DNA from 2 places in the Paenibacillus sp. Y568 genome. Region 1 is predicted to be linked to the other one. Evidence: a T-box and tRNA genes for the amino acid it is inferred to sense, from the RefSeq annotation. Region 1 holds a T-box; the other holds one or more tRNA genes.

Region 1 (4,217 bases):
AGTTATGAGTTGTCTTTACTTTTTTCTATACAGTAAACTCGGCTAACAAAGACAGATGCATGTGGAGGAGAAGTTTAATGAATATGAATCATGTTACACCTATATATATATTGTCAGGTTTCCTAGGAAGCGGGAAAACGACATTGTTACAACGAATGGTGTCTTACTGGCAGGAACAAGGACTTCGACCAGCCGTTATTATGAATGAGATTGGCGATGTGAACTTAGAGGGTGCACTCATTGAAGAGACCGTTCCCATGACCGAAATGCTTGGTGGATGTATCTGTTGTACGATTCGAGGTGATCTTAGTCTAGAGATTTCCAATCTGATCAAGAAAGAGTCACCAGATGTCATTGTTATTGAAGCGACTGGGATTGCTAATCCTATGGAAATACTAGACGGCGTGTCGGAAGCAGCTTTATATATGAAAATTGATCTTAAAAGTGTTATTACTGTCGTGGATGCGTGCCATCTATTATCACTTTATGAGGATCAAAAGGGAAAAACGTATCGTCTGATGCAGGAACAGATTCGGTGTGCATCTTATCTTATTCTTAATAAAATTGACCGGGTAAATGAAATTCAGCAGGAGGAGTTACATAACGTTATCTCACGATGGAATGAATTCGCACCGATTATCCCAGCTGTTCGCTGTGATGTTGATTGGGTACCTTTATTTGGACAAGTTGCTCGTCCAGAGCAATGGAAGAACAAGAGTACATGTGAAGATAACCCTAATAAGGAACATCACGAAAATTGTAATCATGAACATCATGAACAAGATCATGTTCATAACCACGATCATACTCATGATGAACATGAGCATATGCATGATTCTCACGAACATGTGATGGTGTATACGCATTATTTTGATGGACCCATTGACAGCCAAGCCTTTGAGAGTCTGATTGCTCAATTACCTCGTGAAGTGTATCGTGCCAAAGGCATTATGACATTTAGTGATACTTCGGGACGATTCTTATTTCAGTATGCCTTTAGAGAATCTGATTTCTTAAAAATCACCCCACAGGGAGATGTTCCGGATGTCGTTGTATTTATTGGGGAGCATTTCTCCCAAACGGAGCTTAAGAATGCCTTGATCGATTTAGAAAAGAGAGGATAATACTCTCATTTTGTTGTTCCAAAAGAATATTTAGTATCACTATTGTATTGCTACGGCATACACATGTATAATGTTATAAATTGAACGTCTTTGAACGGGAGAGTAATGAGCGTAAACCTATACTTAGCGAGCCGGAAGTGGTGGAAGCCGGTATGTAGGAGCCTCATGAAGCGCACCCGAGAGATGGTTATTCCAACGTCGTATAGATCATTCCAATAGATCTGATCAGTAGAATAATCCGGTTGATCAACGTTAGAGATCATCAAGCGGAACAACTCAATGGGGAGAATGATATCCTCATACACGAGTGTTCAACTAGAGTGGTACCACGGGAATTATAGCTCTCGTCTCTTATTATTATAGAGATGAGGGCTTTTTTGATATTTAAAAAGTATTAAATCTGGAGGATGATTAATGATGTTAAAAGAATGGGCTTTAGAAGCAATCCAGCCACATGTCAATCTATCGGCAAAAGAAATAGAAGCTTTATTTGAACAGCCTCCCTCATCTGCCATGGGTGATATGGCTTTTCCATGTTACATGTTGGCTAAAGAGTACAGACAATCCCCACAGGCGATAGCGGTATACATTGCAAATCTGATTGATATGAAAGGTGTCAAAGCGGTAGCTGTTGGGCCTTATGTTAATTTACATTTTGACCGGAATGAGTATGCTCTTAAGATGATGGATGCATTGCAGCAATTCAATGTAGATCAATTGAACATGGGTCATGGTAAAAGAGTCATTATCGATATGTCCTCTCCTAATATTGCGAAGCCTTTTGGTATTGGCCACTTAAGATCCACCATGATTGGTGCTGCATTATACAAAATGTATCAAACAGCGGGTTATGTATCGATTAGTGTTAATCACCTTGGGGATTGGGGGACGCAATTCGGCAAGCAGATCACCGCGTATAAGCGGTGGGGTGACGATGAAGCTTTGAAGGCGAATCCGATCCAGGAGTCGTTGCGGTTGTATGTGCGTTTTCATGATGAGGCTGAACACGATGCAACTTTAGAGCCTGAAGCGAGAAATTGGTTCCGTCTGTTGGAATCAGGGGATGAGGAAGCTCTGCGACTTTGGAGATATTTCGTAGAAGTCAGTATGGAAGAGTTCAATAGAATGTACGAACGATTGGATGTTACTTTTGATCATGTTCTTGGAGAAAGCTTCTATAACGATAAAATGGGTGAAGTTGTTCAAGCGCTTGAGGACAAAGGATTATTAGAGGAAAGTGAAGGAGCACGTGTAGTAAGATTAGAGGACGCCAGGATGCCTCCATGTTTAATTATGAAATCAGACGGTACAACAATATATCCAACAAGAGATTTAGCAACGGCATTCTATCGTCATGAAGTCTTGAAAGCAGATCAGATTCTATATGTGGTCGGGGGAGAACAGAAGCTTCATTTCCAACAAGTATTTGCAGTATTAGATAAAATGGGTGCGGCGTGGGTGAAAGATTGTACGCATGTTCACTTTGGATTAATGAAATTTGAGGGGAAGAAGATGTCCACTCGTCGTGGTAAAATCGTCTATCTTGAAGAAGTGCTGGACGAAGCTATCGCCAGAGCATTGAAGATTATTGAAGATAAGAACCCTGATCTAGAAGATAAGGATCAAGTGGCACGAGATATCGGGATAGGTGCTATTGTTTTTGGTGATCTGAAGAATAATCGAGTTAACGAAGTAGACTTTTCTTTGGAAGATGCGCTGAATTTCGATGGGGAGACAGGACCCTATTTACAATATACATTCACTAGAACCCAAAGTATTTTAACGAAGAGTAATGCATTAGATCAAATTCACGAGGGTAGTCTTAACGACAATGAGCAGGGGATGTATGCAGAAGCACTAGGAGACTCAGGATGGCACCTTCTTAAGCTTCTTAACCGTTTCGAGGAGCAGTTGAGAAGAGGGATTCAGAATAATGAACCTTCTGTATTAGCTAGATATGTATTAGATGTAGCACAGGCCTTCAATCATTTCTATAGCCAGGAAAGAATTCTGAGTGAGGAAGATCAATTAAGAAAAGCACGTGTAACCTTAACACGGTTAACAGGCGAGTCCTTACAAAGAACCATGAATATCCTAGGTCTACGGACTCCAAATCGTATGTAATAAGCAACGATTAGATAATATTAATAGAATCATATATTGATTGATTCCACATATTCCTTTAACATAAAGAGTAAAAAAAGCATATCTTCTTGCACAAGTTGTGTGTGAATGGAGCGGAATATGGGAAAAGAAAAGCTGCTCGATAGTGATCATTCGAAAGATGTATTTGCATATTTTGGCCTGGCTGTATATTATTCGCAAGCTTTGGAACAACAACTGGCTAACTTATTAATGCTAATGAAGTTATCACAGGGTAAGATTCCGTCAGAAGAAGATTTCACGGAACTTTATCAACGTAAATTAAGTAGTTCATTAGGCCAATTAGTACAGGAAATTAAGCATTATTTTCCGTTCTCGGAACAGGAAACGATTCAATTAAATGAAGTTTGGAAACTAAGAAATTATATTGTCCATGATTACTTCAAGGAACGAATTCATGAGACGTTTAGTCCAGCCGGTAGATCCCGTATGATTCGAGAACTCACAAGTTTTAAAGATCAAGCGCAAGCACTTGAACGTAAACTTCAGGGTTATTCTCGTGAATTGTATCGAACACTGGGTTTGGAAAAGGACTTTACTCCTATTCGTTCTGATAAATCTTAGTAATATAACGTAACAGAAAGATCCTCACGCCAACTATCGGCCATGAGGATCTTTCTTATTTTTCATGAAATGAAATTCGTTATTACCTGTATATTATTTATACGACTCCACCAGGTATGGGTTGACCTTATTGCGAAGAGAGTACTTCAACACGCTCAGATACTGTAGGCGATTCCAGAGTATTCCCTTGTTGCAGTTGATATAACTGGAAGTATCGTCCGCCGATCTGCATGAGTTCGTCATGGCTACCTCGTTCGACAATCTCCCCGCGATGCAGTACTAGAATTTGGTCTGCACTTCGGATGGTGGAGAGACGGTGTGCAATAATGAATGTCGTACGGCCTTTTTTGAGAACCTCTAGAGCGG
Region 2 (4,217 bases), on a different contig from region 1:
TTGTCCGCCTTCGAAAGGAACACCATCTACAGATCCGTCAAAGTCAAGAATCGTGATATCGCCATTCTCAGCTACACCCTCTTCAATAACAACTAGTTCTGCATGACGATCTTGTAAACGAGTCAATTCTTCATTTAATTCTTCTTCAGTAACTTCAACCTTTTGTGTTGGTACTTCTACACCAGTGTATTGACCAAGTGTCACTTCAGGTTTTACAATTACTTTTGCTTTGAATTTAAAAGTCTGACCTTTTGCAAATTGATCGATATCAATTTCCGGACGATCTACAGGGAAAATATCTGTTTCGTCAACAGCCTCTGTGTAAACTTCTGGAAGCAAGATATCAATAGCATCTTGATACAAACTTTCAACACCGTAACGTGATTCAAAAATAGAACGTGGAACTTTACCTTTACGGAATCCAGGTACATTTGCCTTCTTAGATACTTTAGTAAAAGCTTTATCAAGTGCCTCGGTTACACGCTCTGCTTCTACTTCTACTTCAAGAACCCCAAGGTTCTTCTCTATTTTTTCCCAGGTTGCTTTCATTTTATGCTTTCCCCTCCAAAAATATTTCACATGATTTATCATTATCTACATAATTTCACGCACAGAACAACCATTTTAGTATAAACAACATTGAATTCTTTTTCAAGAGCAGGGGTACCTCAAGATACTAAATAACTATGGCAATTTTATTACTTGTTATTACTTAATCTGCTACACCATCTGAAATAAATTGTCTCAGAGTCCGATACACCTGTTCAAATTGAAAACGAATATTTTCTGTAATCCCATACACAGCACGTGTTTCTTCTTCATTTCTGTCCCCTGTCAGACTTTCCGATACAATCTGATGAAGTGCTGCTGCCCAAATATCCAAATCTAAATCTTCATCTACTATTAATAAAGATTGATAAATACTTGTTCCATATATAGCTTTAATAAACTGTATCCATAACTCTTGTGCAAAATAATAAAGCGTAGGTTCCTGAACTTCCGTATGTTGTGCAACCCGATCTACAATGTGCTGAACGGCAATCGGAAAGTCGCTATCTTTCAGTGGAACATTGTCAATCTCAACTTCAACTTGTTCCTGACCGCGCATAAAAGTAACGTACCCCAGCATACCTCGCTTATGAAGCGTCTGTAGGACACGATACTGTAATAGTGGATGCATCTCTGTATTCTGCAACCATTTCGTCAGAGCCTCATCGATTAGATCACCATTCAAATAAGAAAGCTGTTCTAAGGCCAACATGGTTTGTTCTGACAAAGGTTCATGCATGATGGTGTGAAGTAATTTATTAGCATACTCAGCGTCTTCAGCAAGCTTACCTTGAACTCGAAGACGAGTTAGATCTTCTTCATCGAAATCATTATCTTTATCCATAGGAGAATGTTCATTATCTTCTCCCGTTATATATTGTGGGAACGCCGTTTCTAACCATTCAAGTAACGCCTGCCATTCGTCCACGTGTCGTTCTTCCTGCCCTTGGCATTGAAGCAGAAACCGAAGTAGATCCATTGCTTCTCCATATCGTTCACTTTCCAGCATGACTGTAAGTTGAATCTGGTAGTAATCCAAAGTCTTCGGAAAAAGTACAAGATTGTCTTTAGCTGGCGTGTTGGTGGTGTCGTTTATAATTGCCCCTCCTCTCTTTCATTTTTCCGTTAATTCAAATTATATCACACCTGTTCCAAGAAAAAAAAACGCCGTTCACTCATCAGAGGAATTTTTTTTCATAAATATATCTTGCTATTATGTGTTGCCCATGATATATTATTAATTGTTCGTTTTTCGCGTCTCAGTAGCTCAGCTGGATAGAGCAACGCCCTTCTAAGGCGTCGGTCGGGGGTTCGAATCCCTCCTGGGACATATAGTAAGAGGATCTCCAATATGGAGATCCTTTTTTTGTGTCCGGAGGGTGAGAATCCCCAATGGGGGGGGCGTCGGAGCATAATCATCGTTAGCATGCACTTCGCAGTCTCGACCATAGGGAGAGTATCCCTCCTGGACATACACAACAAGGGGTTCTTTTCTACGAAAGCAGAAAAGAACCCCTTGTTGTGTACTAACTTCTTAGGTTGTCATCTATTGAAAGATAGCATTAACAATCAAGTAAATGGTGGTTGACACAATGAACACCGTCGAGACGGAAGACAAAGTTAAAAAAAACACTTTATACTTCTGTTCTTGTGCACTCTCAACATTGGAAATTCTCATAAAGCTCCTTTCATTACCAGTTAAAGCTACCTTATTCCTGATCTGCTTTATTATCCGTTCTGTACACGACTAGGATGGTGCTTCTTTGGCGTTCTGTTTTAGATATACTGGACTTAACGACCGATTCATAACAGATGTTAATCACTTGTTCTTCTTTTAAACCCGCTAAAAATTGATTCGCCTTATTCTCAGCATAAGAATTATCTGAATCCACGAACTCTTTCACTTGGATCATATTAAACTCTCCTTTGTTGGTTTTGCAACCTATTATTTCTCTGTATCGCCATAATTCATAAATTTAATATCCTTGATTCTTACTTTCATGGTACCAGAGGGTACGATAAATTCATATGAGTTATCTATTTTCGTCATTAATAGCTGCAATCCAATCGGTGACAGAAATGAAATCCAATTCTTACTCGGATCCGTCATGTGCGGAAACACAACCGTGTACTGATCTTCATAACCATCTTCTTCGTAACAAAGAGTTACTTGACTCCCAATGAGCACCATGGAGTTTAATAACTCTTGGCTGCCTTTAGGAATGATACTCTCAAGTGATGTTGTATACATTGAAAGGACTTGATCCATTCTAATCCGTTCTTTCAGATCGTGGGGTATATATCTTTTAAGGAAAGATTGCTTCTCTTCATCAAAGAATACAAGCTGATTCACCAACTGGGTATTAGAACCCTGATGAATAGTACTATGGTTCATAGTAGATTTCCCCCCCTGTCAGTTGCTTCTTCCTTTCTGATCCATGATAGCGCTTCATCATAATAATCCCTCCATAAACATATAGACCTCGTGTAAGGAGGCCTCCATTGTATCTTATCAAATATTTACTTTTATTCCAATGAAAAAGAACACCTACGAATCATTAAATTTACCCATTAGTGAAACACATACTCTCCTTGCCCAATATGAATCGTTTTACCTCTCAATTCAGGAGATTCCGTACTAAAAACCAATTGGCTTAATTGTTCTGTATTTCCCTGCTGAAATAGAAATGTCTTATCTCCAATGCCAAGTGTCACAGAATGGGCCTCAGACGAAATACGAGTGAGGTTAAATACCTTGCTCCAATGTGCCGCAACAATAGAAGGCTCAGACACCGTAAAGACTGCCATTTCGATTGTAACTTCCCCTACAGGATGAGGCTGAATTACTCCCGTTTCAGTTAGCTTGGTCAAGCGTTCGTCATCTGTTCCTATCCACTGAATAATAAATGGGTATACCAATCCATGAAAGTCACCATGAATAGTCATCATGCGCCATTCAATCCATTGTCCCTGTGCGTTCATTCGTCTACCATCTATAATCGGAGACAAATCTAAACCCTGTAATCTTAATGATTCAGCCGTTTGGTCGATGTCATCTGTGCGAATAGCCACTCGACTTAGACTTTCATGGTCAGGTAAATTCGTTAGAGAATCCTTGACGATGAGGTTTGAAGTGTCCGCCTTCGTTGCTAATTCACGGTCTTCAATTCCTAGAAACTCAATATAAGTCAAATCAAAATAGCTTAGTGCATTATAGGTACCCCATTGTTTATGTGAACCACCATGAAAAGCCCTCAATCCATGATTCTCAAATGTACGAATAGCATCGCTCAAATCATTCACATAATGCACGGTATGATCCCATTGTAATTGTGTCATTCATGAACCGCTCCTAACTCTGTTGTTCGTTTAACAGCTGCTAGAACACTTCGTTGAAGTCCTGCTGCAAAGTCACTGTTATTCAATTCGTAAAGTGCATGCATCCCTACTCCACCAGGTGAATTATTAATATCCAGTAATTGACGAGGATGTAGCTGAGTGTGTCTTAACATCTCTACCGAACCGGCAACATTCTCGAGAGCAACTTGCCAAGCTTGCTCTCGAGGCAGACCAGCCAGTACCCCTGCATCCGTTAATGATTCAATGAAATAATAAACATAGTTAGGACCCGCAACGCCATAACCTGTAAAAATATCAATCAAGGATTC

Evidence for each region. The T-box of region 1 lies ahead of argS (arginine--tRNA ligase). A T-box ahead of a tRNA ligase gene usually reads a tRNA of that ligase, here a tRNA-Arg.
Region 2: it encodes a tRNA-Arg, which carries the amino acid that the T-box ahead of argS (arginine--tRNA ligase) is inferred to sense. The anticodon was not compared.

The regions. Positions count from the first base shown of each region.
Region 1 is NZ_JCAIUM010000002.1:229,232-233,448, forward strand. It holds gene AC1D7X_RS04155 (CobW family GTP-binding protein) at 78-1,124, shown strand; T-box leader at 1,206-1,479, shown strand; gene argS (arginine--tRNA ligase) at 1,542-3,248, shown strand; gene AC1D7X_RS04165 (hypothetical protein) at 3,369-3,851, shown strand; gene AC1D7X_RS04170 (ABC transporter ATP-binding protein) at 3,979-4,217, opposite strand, start outside.
Region 2 is NZ_JCAIUM010000004.1:315,905-320,121, reverse strand. It holds gene tig (trigger factor) at 1-549, opposite strand, end outside; gene AC1D7X_RS08405 (hypothetical protein) at 713-1,477, opposite strand; tRNA gene AC1D7X_RS08400 (tRNA-Arg) at 1,806-1,879, shown strand; gene AC1D7X_RS08395 (sporulation protein Cse60) at 2,259-2,462, opposite strand; gene AC1D7X_RS08390 (GreA/GreB family elongation factor) at 2,495-2,944, opposite strand; gene AC1D7X_RS08385 (VOC family protein) at 3,121-3,888, opposite strand; gene AC1D7X_RS08380 (pyrroline-5-carboxylate reductase family protein) at 3,885-4,217, opposite strand, start outside.